2 linked regions of the Phenylobacterium montanum genome follow. The protein of the gene in region 1 interacts with the protein of each later gene in a pairwise test. Links are inferred from orthologs where the notes say so. Each region holds a gene or a part of one and is shown in the gene's direction. Other genes may lie near its edges.

Region 1 (3,583 bases):
GCCGGTGATCATGTTCTTCACATAGTCGGCGTGCCCGGGGCAGTCGACGTGCGCGTAGTGGCGGTTCTGCGTCTCGTATTCCACGTGCGCGGTGTTGATCGTGATCCCGCGCGCCTTTTCTTCCGGCGCCGCGTCGATCTCGTCGTACTTCTTCGCCGTCGCGCCGCCCGTCTTCGCCAGCGTCATCGTGATCGCCGCCGTCAGCGTCGTCTTGCCGTGGTCAACGTGACCAATCGTGCCGATGTTGCAGTGCGGCTTGTTACGGTTGAATTTTTCCTTGGCCATCGTCTTACCTGTAGTGGCGCGGTTTTGAGGGGCGCGGGTTGGGGTCTCGAAAATCTGGAGCGGGTAGCGGGAATCGAACCCGCATCCTCAGCTTGGAAGGCTGCTGCACTACCATTGTGCTATACCCGCAAGGGTGAAGCGGTCGAGCCGCGAAACTCCTCCAGTCGGTCCAGGCCGGCGTCGCCGGTCAGCCTGAGCCCAGAAACACGGTAGCGCAGCCTTGGCTCCCGACCGGGATCCAAAACCTGCGTTCTGGGGACCGGATCTTCAGCCTCGGCGCGCGTGGTGGGGGAAGTAGGACTCGAACCTACGAAGGCGTACGCCAGCGGATTTACAGTCCGCCCCCTTTGCCGCTCGGGACATTCCCCCGCGCGCGCCGGAAGCATCGATCTTCGCCCGAAAGCCTTGGCCGGATGGCCACGGCCCTCGAACAAAAAACCTCCGCCTGCAGAGCCGAGAGATGATAGCACATCGCTCGGCCGGCGCCGCGGAGGCTTCGAGGCCCCAAAATGGAGCGCGTCTTATAGTGGCCTCTTTTCGCGAACGCAACGACCGGAAATTTCGTCCGAAGACGGGGGCGGAACGGCCGAGCCAGGGGCGTCCCGGCCCCCACAAAGCGCCGCACAAATCCGCACATGACAAGGCTTCGAGCGACTGGCTGTGGGGCTGGCACGCGGTCGAGGCGGCCCTGGCCAACCCGCGCCGGGAGAAGCCGCGGCGCCTGCTGGCGAGCGAGGACCGCGCCCGTCAGCTCACCGAACGATTCGGCCAGCCGCCTGCGCTGGAGATCGCCGATGCGGCCCAGATCGCCCGCGCCCTGCCCGCTGGCGCCGTGCACCAGGGCGTCGCCCTGAAGATCGACCCGCTGGAGCCCCTGCCCTTGGACGAGCTGGCCGAGGACCGGTCCGGCCCCCTGGTCATGCTGGACCAGCTGACCGATCCCCAGAACGTCGGCGCCATCTTCCGTTCGGCCGCTGCCTTCGGGGCCAGGGGGATCATCCTGCAGGACCGCAACGCCCCCGCCCTCGCCGGCGCCCTGGCCAAGGCGGCGGTGGGCGCGGTCGACATCCTGCCCCACGCCCGGGTCACCAACCTGTCGCGCGCCCTGGAGCGGCTGGCCGACCTCGGCTGGCGGGCCGTGGGCCTGGACGGCGCCGCTCAGGAAACGCTGGAAGCGGTGCTGGACGAGCGGCCCACCGTGCTGGTGCTGGGTTCCGAGGGCGAGGGCATCCGGCGCCTGGTCAGCGAACACTGCGACGCCCTGGCCCGAATCCCCATGCCCGGCGGCTTCGAGAGCCTGAACGTCTCGGCCGCGGCCGCCGTGGCCCTCTATGAGCTGTCGCGGCCCCGCGGAACCGGCGCCAAAGGTTAACGCAAAGCGTCGCACCCGGCGCCGCCAAAAGCGAGAAAACCCAACCAATATCTCGCTTTAGGGGTGAATGACCTTCCCCGACACAGGTTAATTTTGTTGATTTCCGGCTTGAGCGTGGTTCTCTGGCCCCCTTGCGTCCGACCGTTGGGCGCAAGCGCGGACGCCAGTGCTGTAGGAAAGGCGCGGATTTTGACAGTGAGCTGGCGACTGAAGGCTTGGGACGTCGTCACCAGCGGCCTCATCGGGGTCCTGGTGCTGCTCGTCGCCGGCTGCGAAGGCCCGCCGCCGGAGCAGGCTCCGCCGCCGCCGCCCATGGCCACCGCAGAGGCGCCGCCGCCCCCCGCTGCACCCGATCTCGCCGGCGGGCCTCCGCCGGCCGAGGCCGCGCCGACGCCGCCGCCCGCACCGGCGGACCAGACCGCCAGCATGGCCCCGATCCCGAACCCCGAGGACATGTCGGCGGACGAGCGCGCCCGGGTCTATGGTCACCGCTACGACCAGCCGTCAGCCAGGCCGGCGCCGGCCCTGGCCGAGGCTTCGCCGTCGCCCCATCGCCACCCTCACCGCCAATGGGCCCGCAACACCCATGTCTGGGGGATGACGCCCCACGGCGCCCCCGCAGCTCGCCTCACCGCCCAGCGCCATGGGCTGCGCCCCAGCCAGCCGGCGCCTTCGGCCGCCGCCAGGCCCGCGGCGCCGGCCCCCGCCGCAGTCAGCGAGCGCCTGGCCCAGATGCAAGGCGCCCTCCGGGGTCCGGTGGCCGACGGCTCCGGCTTCGTGGTCAGCGACGATCTCGCGGCCGGCAAGCCGGGTTCGGTCACCCTGACCCTGCCCGCCGACCTCTACGCCCGCATCCGCAACGAGGCGGCCAAGAACGGCCTGGGCCAAGAGGCGCGCCATTTCGACGTCACCGCCAGCCTCAGCGGAGACGGCTATCTGATCACCCCAGCCGCGCCCCAGACCCTGCAAGCGCCAGCCGCTGATTCCCTGACCGCGCCGTCGCCGAGTTTCGCCTGGCAGGTCCAGCCCCAGCCCGGCTCGGCCGGGGGCCCGCTGAGGGCCGATCTGGTCGCTCATCTGGACGGCGCAGCCCAGGCGCTGCCGCTGCTGTCGCTGGAGCGACCGGTCAAACCAGCGCCAATGGCCGAACAACCCCCCGCCCAGAGCCTGGGCCTGTTCAACCTGCACATGGGCGATGTCGACCTGCCGGGGCTGGGCAAGGTTCCCGTGAGCTCGATCCTGGCCGTCCTGCTGCTGATCCTGGTGGTGGTGGTGCTGGTCGCCGCGGCGCGCCACACCGCCGAGCGCGACCGGGCCGAGCGCCGCCGGGCCCGCGCAGCCGCCCGCGCCGCCATGCTGGCCGACGAAGAGCACGCCGCCGCCCGGGCCGCCGGACGTCAGGCCGAGCCGGCCCGCTGACGCCCAAGCTTCACGGACGAGCGCTTGCCAGCGCCGCGCCAAAACTTCATTGATCCCTGATGGGGCAGACCTTCTTTGCGAGCCTGGCTGGCGCGATGTGGATCGGGCCGCTTTCCGCCCTGGTCCAGGTGGTGCTGATCGACCTGGTGCTGGCCGGCGACAACGCCGTCGCCGTGGGCATTTCGACCAGCGGCCTGACGCCCAAGGATCGCCGGCTCGCCATCCTGCTGGGCCTGGCCGCGGCCGTGGTCATGCGCATCGCCTTCGCCCTGGCGGCCGCTCAGCTGTTGAACCTGATCGGCCTGACCCTCGCTGGCGGCATACTGCTCTTGTGGGTGTGCCTGAAGATGGTGGGCGAACTCAGGGCCCAGGGCCGCGCCGCGCGCGATCAGGCCGACCCGCCGGCCAAGACCCTGTCCCAGGCCTTCCTGCACATCCTGGCCGCCGACCTTTCCATGTCGCTGGACAATGTGCTGGCCGTGGCGGGCGCGGCCCACGCCCACCCCT
Region 2 (15,777 bases), 5.0 Mb from region 1 along the record:
GTGATCTCAGATCGTGGGTCTGGCAAGCTCAGCCGAACAGCGAAGGCTGGCCGCCCGGGAAATAGCCCTCGATCGCCAGCATCCGTTCCTTGGTGTTCACCCCGCCGGGAGCCGAGAAGCCGGTCATCTTGCCGCCGGCGCCCAGCACGCGGTGGCAGGGCACCACGATCGGCCAGGGATTTCGGCCCATGGACTGGCCCACCTCGCGCGCCAGCAGCTTGTCGCCCAGCCGCTCGGCGATCTCGCCATAGGTCAGGACCTCGCCCGGCGGGATCGCCCGGGCGACCGCATAGACCCGGCGATCGAAGGCGGAGACCGTTTCGAGATCCAGGTCGATGTCCGAAAGGTCGATCCGCTGACCGGCCATCAGGGCCTTGATGCGCTCGATCGCCTCTTGAACGTACGCTGGCGGTTCGGCCTCGGCGAGGTCGGGGAAGCGCCGGCGCAGGGCTGTGAGGGCGGCTGAACCGTCAGCCTCTGGCAGCATAACACGCACCAGCCCCTGCTCGCGCCAGGCAAGGCCGCAGGCGCCGATCTCGGTCTGGAAAAAGCAGAAGCCCGTCATGCTCATGCGCGGAATGTAGTGGGCCGCGGGCCGGTTCGCTCGCGGTTTTCGGACTCTTCCAGTCGGCTAGAGATCCTCAGCGCCGACGAGTTCGGTGACGTCGTGGGCGACGCCATAGACCAGGTCGCCGAACAGGCGCGAGGTCCATTCGAGTCGCCGATAACCACCGGAGCGGCGCCGGTAGCGGTTGGAAAAACCACCGGCGCCGCGGCCGCTGCGGACCGCCTCCATGCGATCGTGCGTGGCCCAGACATCGGCCGGATGGACCAGCCGGAGCAGCGGCGCGCCCTGCAACTCGCTCAATCGGAAGTCCAGATTGGCCTCCCAGGATTGGCTCAATTTGACGAATCGGCCGCGCAGGTCGCGGATGCAGAGCAGATACCGGGACTTCAGCTGTAAGGTCGGATCGAGCAGAGGCGCCTCGGCCATGGCGGCCGTATAGTCCCGCCACTGAGCCGCCGAAACTCCGCTCTGATGGAAGTGGTCGATGTGTTCGGCGAGCAGCGTGTCGAGCCGGCCGATCTCGTCCAAATCAAACCTATTCTGCGACTTCATGCGGAAACCGGGAGAAACAATACGTTCGTACTTAGATTCGGATTCGGGTCGATGGGCGACGTCAAGTTTGCGGCGTATCGCCGCCCCCCTGGCGGAAGGGCGAATATTCCTCCTCCAGCCACTCCATCTCGCCCTGCACCCGGTCGCGCTCCTGCGCCAGGAAGCGGGCGACCGGGTCGCGCAGGGCCGGGTCGGCGATCCAGTGGGCGGAATAGACGGGCGAGGGCAGATAGCCGCGGGCGATCTTGTGCTCGCCCTGGGCGCCCGCCTCGACCCGGGGCAGGCCCCGCAGGATCGCCTGCTCGATGGCCTGGTAGTAGCACAGCTCGAAGTGCAGGAAGGGCACGTCCTCGACGCAGCCCCAGTTGCGGCCATAGAGGCAGTCGGCGCCCATCAGGTTCAGGGCCCCCGCGATCCAGCGCCCGCCGCGGCGGGCCATGATCAGCAACACCTGGTCGGCCATGCGCTCGCCCAGCAGCGAGAAAAACAGCCGGTTCAGATAGGGCCGGCCCCACTTGCGCCCGCCGGTGTCCATGTAGAAGGCGAAGAAGGCGTCCCAGTGGTCCTCGGTGATATCCGCGCCGGTCAGGGCAAGGATTTCGAGCCCGGCCTGGGCGTCGCGCCGTTCGCGGCGGATGGTCTTGCGCCGGCCGGACGAGAGCGCCGCCAGGAAGTCGTCGAAGGTTGAATAGCCCTGATTACGCCAGTGGTATTGCAGGTTCTGCCGTTGCAAGAGGCCCTGTTCGCCCAGGAACCGCCAATCCTCGCCGGTGGGGAAGTTGACGTGGAGAGAGGAGGCGCGCGCCCGCTCGCAGACCAGGAGGGCTCCGCCCAACAGCACCCGGCGCGCCGCCTGCGCATCGACATCCGGCCGCACCAGCATCCGCGGCCCGGTCACCGGCGAGAACGGCGAGGCGCACAGCAGTTTTGGATAGTAACTCCCGCCGGCCCGCTCGTAGGCGTCGGCCCAGGCGTGGTCGAAGACGTATTCGCCCTGGCTGTGAGATTTCAGATAGAGTGGCATCAACGCCGCAACCCGGCCGGTCTCGTCCTCGACGGCGATATGGCGAGGCCCCCAGCCAGCGCGTTCGACCGCGCAATTGGACTCTTCCAGGGCGTCCAGGAAGTGGAAGGCGACGAAGGGATTGGCCTGGTAATCGGGATTGCCGGCGCAGGCGTCCCACGCTTCGCGGCCGATTTCGCTGATCCGGCTGTGAATCCTCACAGCCGGCTTGACGCTGATCACGCGGCGAAACCCTCGAAGATCAGGTTGTCGCAATGCGGCTTCAGCCGGTCCCACTCCTCGGTGCTACGCACGGTCCAGGCGATCACGGGCATGCCCTGGCGGCGCAGTTCGGCCGCCTTGGCGCTGGGCAGCATGTCGACCCCCAGGGCCAGGAAATGCGGCCGGGCGATGGATACGTGTTCCAGCCGCGCATAAGCCTGCCTCTGCTCGGGCGCCAGCTTGCGGGCCCCCTCGTCGGCATAGCCGTAGCTGTCGAGCCCGCGAAGAATCTTGGGGTGGTGCTGGGCGAACCAGGCATGGGAATAGGGGTTGAAACCGATCACGGCCACTGGGCCGTTGTGATCGATCAGGACCTCGTGCACCCGCTTCTCCAGCGGCCCGACCTCGCCGGCGGGGATCTTCAGCTCGATCTGCACCATCGCCCGATGGCCGACCAGGGCCAGGGCTTCGGTCAGGGTAGGGACTCCCTCGTCCGAGCCGTTCAGCCTGAGTTCGGCCAGGTCGGCCGCAGTATGGTCGCCGATCCGACCGGGCGCGCCGGTCATGCGCTCCAGCTTGCCGTCGTGGAACACCATGGCTTCGCCGTCGGCCGAGAGCTGCACGTCCAGCTCGATCCCGTAGCCGTGGGCGCAGGCGGCCTGGAAAGCGGCCAGGGAATTTTCCGGCGCGCCATCACCGTTCCACAGCCCCCGGTGGGCGACCGGAGGCTTGAACAGCAGGTCCCAGGCTTCGCCGAACCTGGACCTTGGATCGAGCTCGTCTGTCAGGCTCATCGGACCTCCCTCAGCGAACCTCCACCACCGCGTCGACCTCGACGGCGAAATTCAGCGGCAGCCGGTAGACGCCCACAGCCGAGCGGGCGTGCCGCCCCGCCTCGCCGAAGGCCTCGACCATCACGTCGGAACAGCCGTTGACCACCTTCGGGATGTCGAAGAAGTCCGGCCCCGCCTGGACGAAGCCGCCCAGCTTGACCACCCGCACCACGCGGTCCAGGTCGCCGTCGCAGGCGGCGTTCATCTGGGTCAGAAGGTTGATTCCGCAGAGTCGCGCCGCGCGCTGGGCGGTTTCCAGGTCGACATCCTGGCCGACCACGCCGCGCACGCCGCCGTTGGCGTCCACAGACACCTGGCCGGAAATATGCACCAGGGCGCCCGCGCGCACGAAGGGAACATAGTTGGCCACGGGGGCCACGGGCTGCGGCAGGATGATCCCAAGGCTGGCAAGGCGTTGCGCGACGGCGGACATGAAAACTCCTTTGGCTCAGGCGGCCCTCTTATCGCGCGTCCGCCTGCTGGGCGATACCAAATCACCGTCAGCGCCTGCCGTCACCTTATCCTTGCAAGATACCTTTCCCGAACGCGTCGGCTCGCCTAATTCGGGGTGGCATCTGCGCCAGCCGGGACGAAACCATGGCCGACCACGATATCCTCACTGTCGCCGAGATGACCGCGGCGGACCGGGCGGCGATCGAGGCGGGGACGCCGGGCGCGGTGCTGATGGCCAGGGCGGGTCAGGCGGTCGCCGCGGCGATCCAGGCGCGCTGGACGGCGCGGGACACGGTGGTGCTGTGCGGGCCGGGCAACAATGGCGGCGACGGCTTCGTGGTCGCGCGGCTGCTAGCCGCCGCGGGCTGGCCGGTGCGCGTGGCCCTGCTGGGCGATCGCGGCCAGCTGAAGGGCGACGCCGCGCTCGCTGCAGCGGAATGGGACGGGCCGGTCGAGGCCCTCGTGCCGCGGTCGATCGGCGATGCGAAGCTGGTGGTGGACGCCGTGTTCGGCGCGGGGCTTTCCAAGCGCCTCGACTCCATCGTCGCCGAAACCCTGCGCCTGGCCGAGACCAGCGGCGCGGTGGTGGTCGCCATCGACCTGCCCTCAGGCCTCTCGGGCGACCTCGGCGGGCCGCTCGGCTACGCGCCCAAGGCGGACCTGACAGTCACCTTCCATCGCAAGAAGCCGGCCCATGTCATTGAACCGGGAAGGGGATTGTGCGGCGAGGTGGTGGTCGGCGACATCGGCCTGGCCCCGGTCCCGACCAGCCTGGTGGAGAACCATCCCGACAATTGGGCGGCCAAGATGCCCTGGCCGGACGCCGCCTCGCACAAGCACGCCCGCGGCCGGCTGATCGTGATCAGCGGCGAGATGTGGAGCACGGGCGCGGCGCGCCTCGCCGCCCGCGCCGGCCTGCGCATCGGCGCCGGCCTCGTGACCTTGCTGTCGCCGCCGGACGCCCTCGGTGTCAACGCCGCCCACAGCGAGGCGGTCATGCTGCGCCCGTTCGACACCGACCTGGAACTTGAGACCGCCGCCGGCCACGCCGACGCGGCGATCATCGGCCCGGCGGCCGGCGTCAATGAGGCCACAGTGGCCAATCTGTTCGCTCTGGCCCGCACCGGCGCGGCCCTGGTGGTCGACGCCGACGCCCTGACCGCCTTTCGCGACGATCCGGCCGAGCTGTTCTCGGTGCTCGACCGCGACGACGTGCTGACCCCGCACGTCGGCGAGTTCGAACGGATTTTCCCGGGACTGCTGAAGTCGGCGCCCGAGCGGATCAGCGCCGCGCGCCAGGCGGCGGCCAAGGCTCACGCTGTGGTGCTGATCAAGGGGCCGGATACGGTGATCGCCGCCGCCGACGGCCGCTGCGCGGTCAATACCAACGGCTCGGCCTGGCTGGCCACGGCCGGCTCGGGGGATGTTCTGGCCGGCTTCATCGGCGGCCTGATCGCCCAGGGCATGGACAGTTTTGAAGCCACCTGCGCAGCGGTCTGGATCCATGCGCGGGCGGCGGAGTTGCACGGCCCGGGCCTGATTTCGGAAGACCTGCCGGGGCTCGCCCCCCAGGTGCTCAGGGAATTGATCGCCTGGCCTGGCTGAGGCTTCGCGTCAAGCCGTCGGCTTCCACTGCGTGTTCTGCATCTGGTAGTTGCGTAACTGGTCGGCGGACTCGTTGTGCTCCTCGGTTGCGCGGGATTCGTAAGCACTGTCAAAGGGTTGCCAGTAGCAGTCGACGTTGCCTTTGAAACCCGGATAGACGCGGTGGATATAGTCGGCGAAGGCCGCGTCGCGCGGGGTCGTGTCGTGCTTGGGCGAGCCGGGGAAGGGGGCGGAATAGAAGGTCCGCTTGTGGGCGTCGTCGGTATAGCGGCACCAGCCATAGCCGGATGGATCCAACGCAGCGCCGTAAACGGGATTCCTGGCCGTGGCGACGTTGGGGTCGGCCGGGAGGGGCGTGGCTGGCGGGTTATAGGGCAGCACGTTGGGGCGAGCGCCGTAGGGGGTCTGGCCGTTGCCCGGCTGAGCGGCTCCGTTGGGATTGGGTGCGGGGGTGGCCATCGGATGCTGCTGCGGATAGAGCACCGGCGGCGCGGGCTTCTGGCCATAGATCTGAGCGCCGGCCTGGCTCCCCGCGGCGACCGCCAGTAGCAGCACGCCCAGCCCAATCGACCCGATCCGCATCGTCACCGCTCCTGCACGCCCTTTGGCCCGATCCGAAACGCGCGGGCCAGCGAAAAGCTTCGCCTTAGCCACCGCAGCAAGTTTCGGGCCTTTGCGCCCCAGCTATAGCAAACCTGGGGCGAAAACATGGAGAGACGTGAGGCTCGCCCGCCGGTTCAGCTCAGATTGAGCAGGGCCGGGTCCCCGCCGAGGGCGGCGATGTTCACGCTGACGGCGCGCTCGCTGGCGAAGCGGGTCAGGGCGTGCGGGCCGCCGGCCTTCGGGCCGGTGCCGGAGAGGCCCTCGCCGCCGAAGGGCTGCACACCCACCACCGCGCCGATGATCGAGCGGTTCACATAGACGTTGCCGGCGGGGACCGTGGCCATCACGGCTTCGGCGAAGCGCTCCAGGCGGCTGTGGACGCCGAGGGTCAGGCCATAGCCGCGGTCCACCAAGGGCTTGGCAGCGGCGGCGAGATCCTCCGGATCGTAGCGGACGATGTGCAGGATCGGGCCGAACACTTCCTTTTCCAGGACGCCAGCGTGGGCGATCTCGGCCAGGACCGGGCCGAAGAAGGTTCCCTGGTCGGGGGCGGCCAGGCGGTGCAGCACCTTGGCCTCGCGGCGGAGGCGGCTGAGGTGCTGGTGCAGCGCGGCCTGGGCCTCGGCGTCGATCACCGGGCCGATGTCGGTCTTCGGGTCTGCTGAGTCGCCGATCACCAAGGCGTCCATGGCCCCGGCGATGCCCTCGATCAGGGCGTCGGCGGTCTCGTGCGGAACCATCAGGATGCGTAAGGCAGAACAGCGCTGGCCGGCCGAGCCGAAGGCCGAGGCGATCACGTCGTCGATCACCTGCTCCTTCAGGGCGGTGGTGTCGACGAACATGGCGTTCAGCCCGCCGGTCTCGGCGATGAAGGGCACGATGGGGCCGAGGCGCGACGCCAGCCGCCGGTTGATCGCCCAGGCGGTCTCGGTGCCCCCGGTGAAGGCGACGCCGTCGAGGCTGGGATGATTGACCAGGGCCGCGCCCACGGTCTCGCCGCGGCCGGGCGCCAGGGCCAGGAGGCGAGGGTCCATGCCAGCGGCGTGGAACAGGCGCACGGCGGCCGCGGCGACCAGCGGGGTCTGCTCCGCAGGCTTGGCCACGACGCCGTTGCCGGCGGCCAGGGCGGCGGCGATCTGGCCGGTGAAGATGGCCAGCGGGAAGTTCCACGGGCTGATGCAGGCGAATACGCCCCGGCCATGCAGGTGCAGGGTGTTGGTCTCGCCTACCGGGCCGGTCAGGACGTCGGCCTGGCCGAACTGGGTCTCGGCGAGATGGGCGTAGTAGCGACAGAAATCGGCGGCCTCGCGTACCTCGGAAATGGCGTCGGGTAGGGTCTTGCCGGCCTCGCGGCAGAGGATGGCGATCAGGCGGTCGGCGTCGGCTTCCAGGGCGTCGCCCATGGCCCGCAGAACCTTGGCGCGTTCGGGGCCGCCGATCCGGTCCCAGGCCGGCTGGGCCGCCTTGGCCAGGCGGAAAGCCTCGTCGATGTCGGCGGCGGCAGCTTCGCTGGCTCGGCCCAGGACCTTGTGGTCGGAGGGGCTCTTGGCGTCGGCCACGGCCTCGCCGGTCTTCAGTGCGCCGCCGATGATCGGGCCGGCGCTGAGAGAAGTTGTTTCCAGCGCGGCGATCGCCGCGATCAGCCGCTGACGCTCGTCGGCCACGGAGAGGTCGGCGCCGGCCGAGTTGCGGCGCGCCGTACCATAGAGATCGGCGGGGCGAGGGATGCGCGGGTGCGGGCCGGGGCGGGCTTCGACGGCTTGCTGCGGATCGACGATCACCGCCGAGGGCGGGGTCTTCTCGTCCAGCAGGGCGTGCACGAACGAGGTGTTGGCCCCGTTTTCCAGGAGGCGCCGGACGAGGTAGGGGAGTAGGTCCTCGTGCCCGCCGACCGGGGCGTAGGCGCGCAGCACGGTCTCGCCGCGCAGGTCGCCGGCGGCGCGGTAGAGCGCTTCGCCCATGCCATGCAGGCGCTGGAACTCGATTCTGACGCCCGCCGCGTCGGCCATGCGGCGCACCGCGGCCAGGGTATAGGCGTTGTGGGTGGCGAACTGGCCGTAGAGGTGCGGCGAGGCTTCGATCAGCGCCTTGGCGCAGACCAGGTAGGAGAGGTCGGTCGCCGGCTTGGTGGTGAACACCGGATAGTCCGGCCGTCCACCCACTTGGGCGCGCTTGATCTCGCTGTCCCAATAGGCGCCCTTAACCAGCCGCACCATCAGCCGCCGGCCGGTGGCCTGGGCGAGGTCGGCGAGGGTGGCGATCACCTCGGCGCCGCGCTTCTGATAGGCCTGGACCGCGAGGCCGAGGCCCCGCCAGTCGGCCAGTTCGGGCTCCGTGCAAAGGCGTTCGAGGATCTTCAGCGACAGCACCAGCCGGTCGGCCTCTTCGGCGTCGAGGGTGAAGTTGATATCGCCCTGGGCGGCCATCACCGCCAGGCGCTTCAGGCGGGGATAGAGTTCCTCCCAAACACGCGCCTCCTGGGTCGCCTCGTAGCGGGGCGAGAGGGCCGACAACTTGACCGAGACCCCGTGGCCGGCTTCCGGACCCTTGCCCTTGGCCGCCGCGGCGATCACCGAAATGGCCTTGGCGTAGGCCGCCTCGTGACGGTTGGCGTCGGCGGCGGTGCGGGCGCCTTCGCCCAGCATGTCGAACGAGCAGACCAGGTCCTCGGCCTTGGCCCGCTTGAGCGCCGCCTCGATGGTCTGGCCCAGCACGAACTGCTCGCCCATGATGCCGACCGCCGCGCCCACCGCCTTGCGGATCACCGGCTCGCCGATACGCCCGGCCAGGCGCTTCAGGAAGCCGGGCAGGTCGATGCGGGCCTCGTCGTCGACATCGACCAGCTTGCCCGTCAGCATCAGGCTCCAGGTCGAGGCGTTGACGAACAGGCTGGGCGAGCGGCCCATGTGCGCGGCCCAGTCGGCCGAGCTGATCTTCTCGGCGATCAGCTTGTCGCGGGTGCTCTCGTCGGGGGTGCGCAGCAGGGCCTCAGCCAGGCACATCAGGGCCAGGCCCTCGCGGGTGCCGAGCGAAAACTCCTGCAGGAAGCTCTCCACTACGCCCTGGCGCTTGGCGGCCTTGCGTGTAGCCAGGACCAGGCCCTCGGCCTCGGCGCGCACGGCGGCCCGGTCGGCTTGGCTCAAGGGCGCGGCGGCCAGCAGGGCGGCGACCGCCTCGGCCTCGTCGCGGTATTTCCCGGCGTCCAGCGCGTCCCAGTTCATGGCGATCTTCCCGATTTTCATGTCTTCGGTGTAAGCGAAAATTCGGAAAATGTGCTTTGTATGTATGGCGTCTCTGTCGAAGGAAGTTCGGTATGGATGGTCGAAATGACACGTTTGCTCTTGACGAGACCGACCGCCGCATCCTGCGGGTGGTTCAGGACGACGGCCGCATCACCAACGCCGAACTCGCCAAGCGCTGTAATCTCTCGCCCGCCGCCTGTTTCGAACGGGTGCGGCGCCTGCGCGAGCGGGGCGTGATCCAAGGCTATGTCGCGCTTCTCGATCCCGCCAGCGTCGATCGCGCGCTTCTGATCTTCGTCGAGGTGCACCTGGACCGCACCACCAGCGACGTATTCGACGCCTTCGCCCGCGCGGTGCGCCTGTCGCCCGAGATCCTGGAATGCCACATGGTCGCCGGCGGCTTCGACTATCTGATCAAGGCCCGGGTGCGGGACATGGAGGCCTATCGCGCCTTCCTGGGCGACATCCTGGTGCGCATGCCGGGGGTGCGTGAGACGCGGACCTATGCGGTGCTGGAGGAGGTCAAGCACACGGTGGTGCTGCCGGTGTAGGCGGGATGGGCTAGTCGTCCGCCCCGTCGATGGCCCGGGCGACCAGATCGCGCCAGGTGGGATCGGTGTCGTCCACCAGGTCGACGTCTTCCAGGAGCGCCACGGCCGAGCCGCCGTCGGGCAGGATCAGGCCCAGCACCTCCAAGCATTCGCCGTCAGGCCCGGTGTGCTGCTCGGCCTGCACCGCCACCGCGGCCTGCTCGCCGTCTTCCTCCCACCAGATCACGGGCTGGGGCAGGTCCATGGCGATGGGTTGCGGATCGTCCGTGTCTCCGAGCGCGAACACCGCCCGGCCCGCCTGGACGTCATCGAGCGTCGCCACGGCGTCGGCAAAGGCGTGCAGCCGCTGCCAGTCGTCGACATCGAAGCCGCCGCCTTCGTCATCCCGCTCGTCGCCGTCCTGCATCATGCGCCGCCTCATAGATCGCGCCGAGCCGGCGCGCCAGTCGCTCGCTTGCGCCGACAATTCAGCTGTGGATCGAGGGAACGAAATCGGCTGCCGGGCCCTACGCCGACAAGTGCGCGTTGTCGGTGTGGGAGGTCGGGCATGTACGTCCGCCGGGCTTTGTGGATCAGTCCAAGCGTTGTGGGCCCAGGCAGGCCCGACCTGAGCAGGGCCGGTCGCCGGCGGCCAGGATGCCTCCTCGGTGTTTGAGCCCGCTCAGTTTCCCAGGGTCCGGGTCCGCGGCCGCAACTTCATGGCCCTGATCGTCGAGCCGGAGGCGCCGCTCGGCGACTGGTTCGCGGCCCTGGATCGCCATCTGCAGCGTGCGGCGGTGTTCTTCGCCGACCGGCCGGTGGTGGCGGATCTGGCCAGGATCGTCGGCGGCGAAACGGCGCAGGGCCTCGTTGTCGAAGCGCTCGACGAACTGGCGCGCCGAAATCTCAGGGTGATCGGCGTCGAAGGGGCGGAGCCAAGCCTGCTTGCGAAGACGCGCTGGGGCCACCTGCCGACTGTGCTGCACGGCGCTTTGCGGGAAGAGACGGATGCAGGCGAATCCCAGGCGGATGGGCCGCAGGCCCTGCTGGTCGAACGGCCTGTCCGCTCCGGGGAGTCGATCTATTTCGAGGCTGGAGACGTGACCGTGGTCGGCTCGGTGGCTTCGGGCGCCGAAGTGATCGCCGGCGGCTCCATCCATGTCTACGGCGCGCTGCGCGGGCGGGCCATAGCCGGTCTGAAGACGGGCGACGCGGCCCGCATCTTTTGCCGACGGCTCGACGCCGAACTGCTCGCCGTGAACGGCGTCTATCGCACCGCCGAGGACTGGGGAGAGTCCCTGAGGGACAGCGCCGTCCAGGCCTGGTGCGACCGGGGAATGCTCAGAGTCCTGGCGCTCGACTGACGCCGTCCAAGCATCAAAACACAAGGAGCCGTGGCTGCATGTCGAAAGTAATGGTTGTCACCTCCGGCAAGGGGGGCGTCGGCAAGACCACCTCGTCCGCCTCGCTCGGCGCCGCGCTCGCCCTTGCCGGCCAATCCGTCGCCCTCGTGGATTTCGACGTGGGCCTGCGCAATCTGGACCTCGTCATGGGCGCCGAGCGCCGGGTGGTGTTCGATCTGGTCAATGTGGTCCAGGGCGACGCCAAGCTCGCCCAGGCCCTGATCCGCGACCGGCGGATCGAATCCCTGTCCCTGCTCGCGGCCTCGCAGACCCGGGACAAGGAGGCTCTGAGCGAAGCCGGGGTCGGCGAGGTGATCGGCGAACTGCGCCAGAAGTTCGACTGGGTGATCTGCGACAGCCCGGCCGGCATCGACAAGGGCGCGACCCTGGCCATGCGCTTCGCCGACATCGCCGTCGTGGTCGCCAATCCTGAGGTCTCTTCCGTGCGGGATTCCGACCGCATCATCGGACTGCTCGACTCCAAGACGCGCCTGGCCGAAGAGGGCGGGACGATCGAAAAGCACCTGCTGCTCACGCGCTACGATCCCGCCCGCGCCGCCAGAGGCGACATGATGAGCGTAAAGGACGTGCTCGAGATCCTCGCCATCCCGTTGCTGGGCGTGGTCGAGGAGAGCCAGGACGTTCTGGCTGCGTCCAACCTCGGCTGCCCCGTCCCGCTGCACAATCCGGGCTCGTCGGTCGCGCGGGCCTATCAGCAGGCCGCCCGGCGTCTGCTCGGCGAGGTCATCGCGGTCGAGACGCCCGGCGAACGGCGCGGCCTGATGGCGCGGCTGTTCAAGCGCAGGGCTGCGGTCGCATGAACCTGTTCAATTTCTTCAACCGCAATCGGACCGGCTCGGTCGCCCATGAACGGCTGCAACTGTTGCTGGCCCACGAGCGGGCCGGTGACGGCCATGCGGACCTTGTCGCCCTTTTGGAAAAGGAGATCCTGGCGGTGATCGCGCGCCACCTGCCCATCGAGCGGGACAAGGTGGTGGTCCGGCTCGATCAGGGCGAGGCGGTCTCGACCCTCGAGATCGACATCGAGATGCCGGAAGCCGGCTGGGCGCCCCCGCGATAGCCCGGGCGGGGCCGGGTTCCTCAATGCGGACCTTCCTTGCAGATAGGGAAGGGTGTTATCGAGACTTCCCAGAGTTCGGCTCGCGGGTCGGTGGCAAGGCGCGCCGACGGCGATCGTGGACGTGGTCGGGTCTCGGCTGTCGGGCCGGGCGCCGCATTGAATTCCGTATCGAAAAGGGGGCTGGCTCCACCTGGCCGCAGACCGCTTGCACAGTGTCGCTTTCATCAGCCCGAAGGGCGGCGCCGGGAAGACGACGGCGGCTCTCCTCCTTGCCCTGGGGCTCGCCGAGCGTGGTCAACGCGTGGCGATGATCGATTCCGACCCCAACAAGCCGCTGGTTGAGTGGGCCAGGCTGCCTGGGCGTCCGGACCGTCTGTCCGTGCATCCGTCTCCCACATTGCACGACTTCGTCGATGCTCGGCGCGAGGCGCTGCGCACCCACCCGGACTGGATGATCCTGGACACCGAGGGAACCGAGAGGGGGGCGATGGTTTTCACCGCGCTTCGCCCCGACCTGGTGCTGACGCCGCTCGCCGGATCGCAGCTGGAGGCCACCCAGGCGATCAAGGCCGCCGAGATGGTGCGGAACTTCGGCCAGCGCGGCGGACGCCCGCTGCCTCACTCCTGCCTGTTGACACGCATACCGGCGGCGATCCGATCGCGCACGCTGAAGGCGGTCGTGGACCGGTTGCGCGCGCACGAGGTCCAGATCCTGCCGACCGCACTCCTGGAGAAGGAGGCGTTCCGGGCGCTCTTTTCCGCCGGCGCAGGCTTTGACGCGCTGGAGGCTGCGGGGGTTGGCGGCGTTGCGGCGGCGCGATCCAACGCCCAGGCCTATGTCGACGCCGTGCTGGAATTCGTCCAGCAAACGCCCGTGTCCTAAGCGCCTGGCCCGCCGCGCAAGGTGAGGCCGACGCGGAACCGCCGCGGTTCGTCATAGCTCGTGGCGCCTGGCACGGTCGCGGTCGAGGCCGTGTGGCCAGTGGCGATCTTGGCGTCGAACAGGTTGTCCATGGCCAGGAACAGGCTGGCGTGGCCGTTCAGCCGCCAGTCGGCGCGGGCGTCGACATTGGTCCCCGGATTGAGCCGTCGGGTGTTCTGGTCGTCGTCGAACCTCAGGCTCTCGTAGCGCACGTCGCCGGTCAGGCCGAGCCGGTCCAGCGGCCGCCAAGTCGCGCCGAGGCTGGCAGTCAGGCGCGGGGTCTCGGCGGGCCTGAGGCCGGTGAGTTGCGGGGCGCTCGAGCCGCCATCGACCCGGGCCTCGGTCCAGGCGAAGGCGGTGCGGGTGGTGAGGTTGGCCGAGACCCTGAGCGAGGAGTCGAACTCCACCCCGTGGGCGTCGATAGCCGGAATGTTCTCGCGCTGGAACAGGGTCCCGCCAGCGACGATGAAGCCGTCCAGAGGGCTGAGGAACGGCCCATGGGCGATGGTGACGTTGGCGACGGCCTTTTCCAGGCGGTTGTAGAAGCCGGTGGCGCTCCATTTCAGCACCGCCCCGTCCTGGCCGACGCCGCCTTCGATTCCGTAGAGCTTTTCCGGGACCAGGGCCGGGTTCGACTCGGTCACGTCGTTGCCGACGCGGAAGGGCCTGTAGAGTTCGTTGAGCGTAGGGGCGCGGAAACCCGAATAGGCGGCCAGGCGGATGAAGCCGTCGGCCGGCAGGTCGCGGCGCACGGCCAGGCGGAAGCTGGGCAGGGCCTGGTCCTTGCCGGGCGGATGCAGGTTCAGCGTGACAGCGCCGGTGCTGATCTTGTGTTCGATGCGGTGGCCATCGGAGCTGGACCAATCGTCGACCCGAGCGGCGCCGACCAGCAGCCAGGGGCCGAGATGCTCGCTCGCTTCGGCATAGACCCCGCCCATCAGGGTCTCGCCGCCGGCATGGCGATCCATGGTCAGGACCCCGGCCACGGCCTTGAAATGCTCGCGGTCCTCGCCGCTGGCGCCGCGCAGGTCGCCGCCCAGCTCCAGTTCGCCGTGGTCCAGCAGGCGGCGCAGCGCAATGTTGGCGCCATAGCCGTCGGCAGGGGTGTCGTACTGCACGTTGGAGAGGGTGGTGGAGACGCGGCCCGCGGCGACGCTCACCGAGCTGTTGTAGAGGTTGGAAAGGTCGCCCCAGGCCTGGGCGCGCCAGCCCCAATGACCGGCGGAGGGCGCCTGGGCGTAGGTCAGGCTGGCCTGGGCGCCGCGGGCGCGCGACTGGGCGCCGCGCAGGCCGGCGCCACGGTCCTCTTCGAACGCCGCAATCCGCGCCGCCAGGGCGCCGGGCCCGAGGTCGGCCAAATAGCGGAGGCTGGCGTTGGCGTCGGTCAGGGTGAGCCGGGTGTCGGCGGCGCCCGGATGATCCTCGACCGGAACCCAGCCGTCGCTGTGCTCGCCGGCGGCGCTGAACACCACCTCGCCGCCGGGCGCAGCCAGGGCCGCGATTCCCGCTGCGCGGGCCTGGCCGCCGTCGCCGCCTTCCACATCGCCGCTCCAGGCGCCCGGCGCGGGCTGGGCCTCGTCCAGCGAGATCACGCCGGTCAGGGCGCCTGAGCCGTAGGGGCCCGCGCCGGCCCCGCGGACGACATTGACCCCGGCCAGGTTCTCCGGCGGCAGGCTGGTCCAGATCACCCAGCCGCCGAAGGGGTCGTTCTGCGGCACGCCGTCCAGGGTCACCAAGGCGCGGCTGGCGCCCGAGCCGGCGATCGCCCGGGTGGAGACGCCCTGGGTCGTCGGGTTGGCGGCGAGGCTTGAGGTGCGGCGGAACAGGGAAACGCCCGGGACCTGCTCCAGCGCCGTGTCCAGCCTGGGCGCCGTCGCCAGATCCTTGGGCGTGAGCTGGATCACGGAGAAGGCGGCGTCGGAAAGGCGCGGCGGCAGGCGGGCGGCCCGCACCACCACGATCTCGGGATTGGGCGGCAGGTCAGCGGGCACGACGGCGGCCCTTGGGCTGCGGCGAACAAGGCGTCCGGCCAGTCATCGGCTTCCCCAGTCTTTTGGTTTTTCTTGCCGCCTGCCTCGCATCCAGGCGCCTAAAGCGCAAGATGCCGTTGGGTCACCAGTTCAAAAGCGCGCTGATCTTCGCTAGCGTCGCTTCATAAACGACGATCAGCAACGCCGACCGGGACTCCTGGCGGCGCGGGGAGGCGATGATGAGGGGTTACGGCGCAGCTTTGGCGGCGGTTCTGGCCGCGTCCATGGCCCTGGCGGGCTGCAACATGGGCCACGGCCCCGCGGCGGTGGACGCCCAGCGCCTGACCGAGGCGGACAAGGATCCGGGCAACTGGATGAGCCATGGCCGCACCTACAGCGAGCAGCGCTTCAGCCCGCTGGACAAGGTCAACGCCTCCAACGTCAAGGACCTGGGCCTGGCCTGGTCCTACGAGCTGTCGACCAACCGCGGCGTCGAGACCACTCCGATCGTCGTGGACGGGGTGATGTACGTGACCAGCTCCTGGAGCCTGGTCTATGCGCTGGACGCCAAGACCGGCAAGGAGCTGTGGAAATACGACCCCAAGGTCCCGCGCGAGGTGGGTCACAACGCCTGCTGCGACGTGGTCAACCGGGGCGTGGCGGTCTGGAAGGGCCGGGTCTATGTGGCGACCCTGGACGGGCGGCTGGTCGCGCTGGACGCCAAGACCGGCCAGCCGGCCTGGAGCGTGGTCACGGTCGACCAGACCAAGCCCTACACCATCACCATGGC

Evidence for each region.
Region 2: the proteins of rlmB (region 1) and KCG34_RS00805 interact in binary tests that used the Escherichia coli proteins (3 or more experiments, as listed by UniProt). The link is inferred for Phenylobacterium montanum from one-to-one orthologs.

What each region holds. Positions count from the first base shown.
Region 1 is NZ_CP073078.1:5,127,427-5,131,009, reverse strand. What follows is about bases 1-2,734. They hold rlmB (23S rRNA (guanosine(2251)-2'-O)-methyltransferase RlmB), read left to right. Parts: upstream 1-811; coding sequence 812-1,657; downstream 1,658-2,734. Other genes in these bases: KCG34_RS23430 (hypothetical protein), read left to right, coding at 1,853-2,734; tuf (elongation factor Tu), read right to left, coding at 1-285. In the rest of the region: more of KCG34_RS23430, read left to right, coding at 2,735-3,076; KCG34_RS23425 (YjbE family putative metal transport protein), read left to right, coding at 3,136-3,583. UniProt on the Escherichia coli protein: Specifically methylates the ribose of guanosine 2251 in 23S rRNA.
Region 2 is NZ_CP073078.1:152,859-168,635, forward strand. Bases 3,019-6,005 are described here. They hold KCG34_RS00805 (NAD(P)H-hydrate dehydratase), read left to right. Parts: upstream 3,019-3,775; coding sequence 3,776-5,236; downstream 5,237-6,005. Other genes in these bases: KCG34_RS00795 (glycerophosphodiester phosphodiesterase), read right to left, coding at 3,019-3,139; KCG34_RS00800 (RidA family protein), read right to left, coding at 3,150-3,611; KCG34_RS00810 (hypothetical protein), read right to left, coding at 5,246-5,818; putA (bifunctional proline dehydrogenase/L-glutamate gamma-semialdehyde dehydrogenase PutA), read right to left, coding at 5,974-6,005. In the rest of the region: KCG34_RS00780 (methylated-DNA--[protein]-cysteine S-methyltransferase), read right to left, coding at 29-571; KCG34_RS00785 (PAS domain-containing protein), read right to left, coding at 632-1,096; KCG34_RS00790 (GNAT family N-acetyltransferase), read right to left, coding at 1,182-2,363; more of KCG34_RS00795, read right to left, coding at 2,363-3,018; more of putA, read right to left, coding at 6,006-9,060; KCG34_RS00820 (Lrp/AsnC ligand binding domain-containing protein), read left to right, coding at 9,153-9,632; KCG34_RS00825 (hypothetical protein), read right to left, coding at 9,643-10,041; septum site-determining protein MinC, read left to right, coding at 10,280-10,975; septum site-determining protein MinD, read left to right, coding at 11,014-11,835; cell division topological specificity factor MinE, read left to right, coding at 11,832-12,095; KCG34_RS00845 (nucleotide-binding protein), read left to right, coding at 12,301-12,978; KCG34_RS00850 (TonB-dependent receptor), read right to left, coding at 12,975-15,008; KCG34_RS00855 (PQQ-dependent dehydrogenase, methanol/ethanol family), read left to right, coding at 15,227-15,777. UniProt on the Escherichia coli protein: Bifunctional enzyme that catalyzes the epimerization of the S- and R-forms of NAD(P)HX and the dehydration of the S-form of NAD(P)HX at the expense of ADP, which is converted to AMP.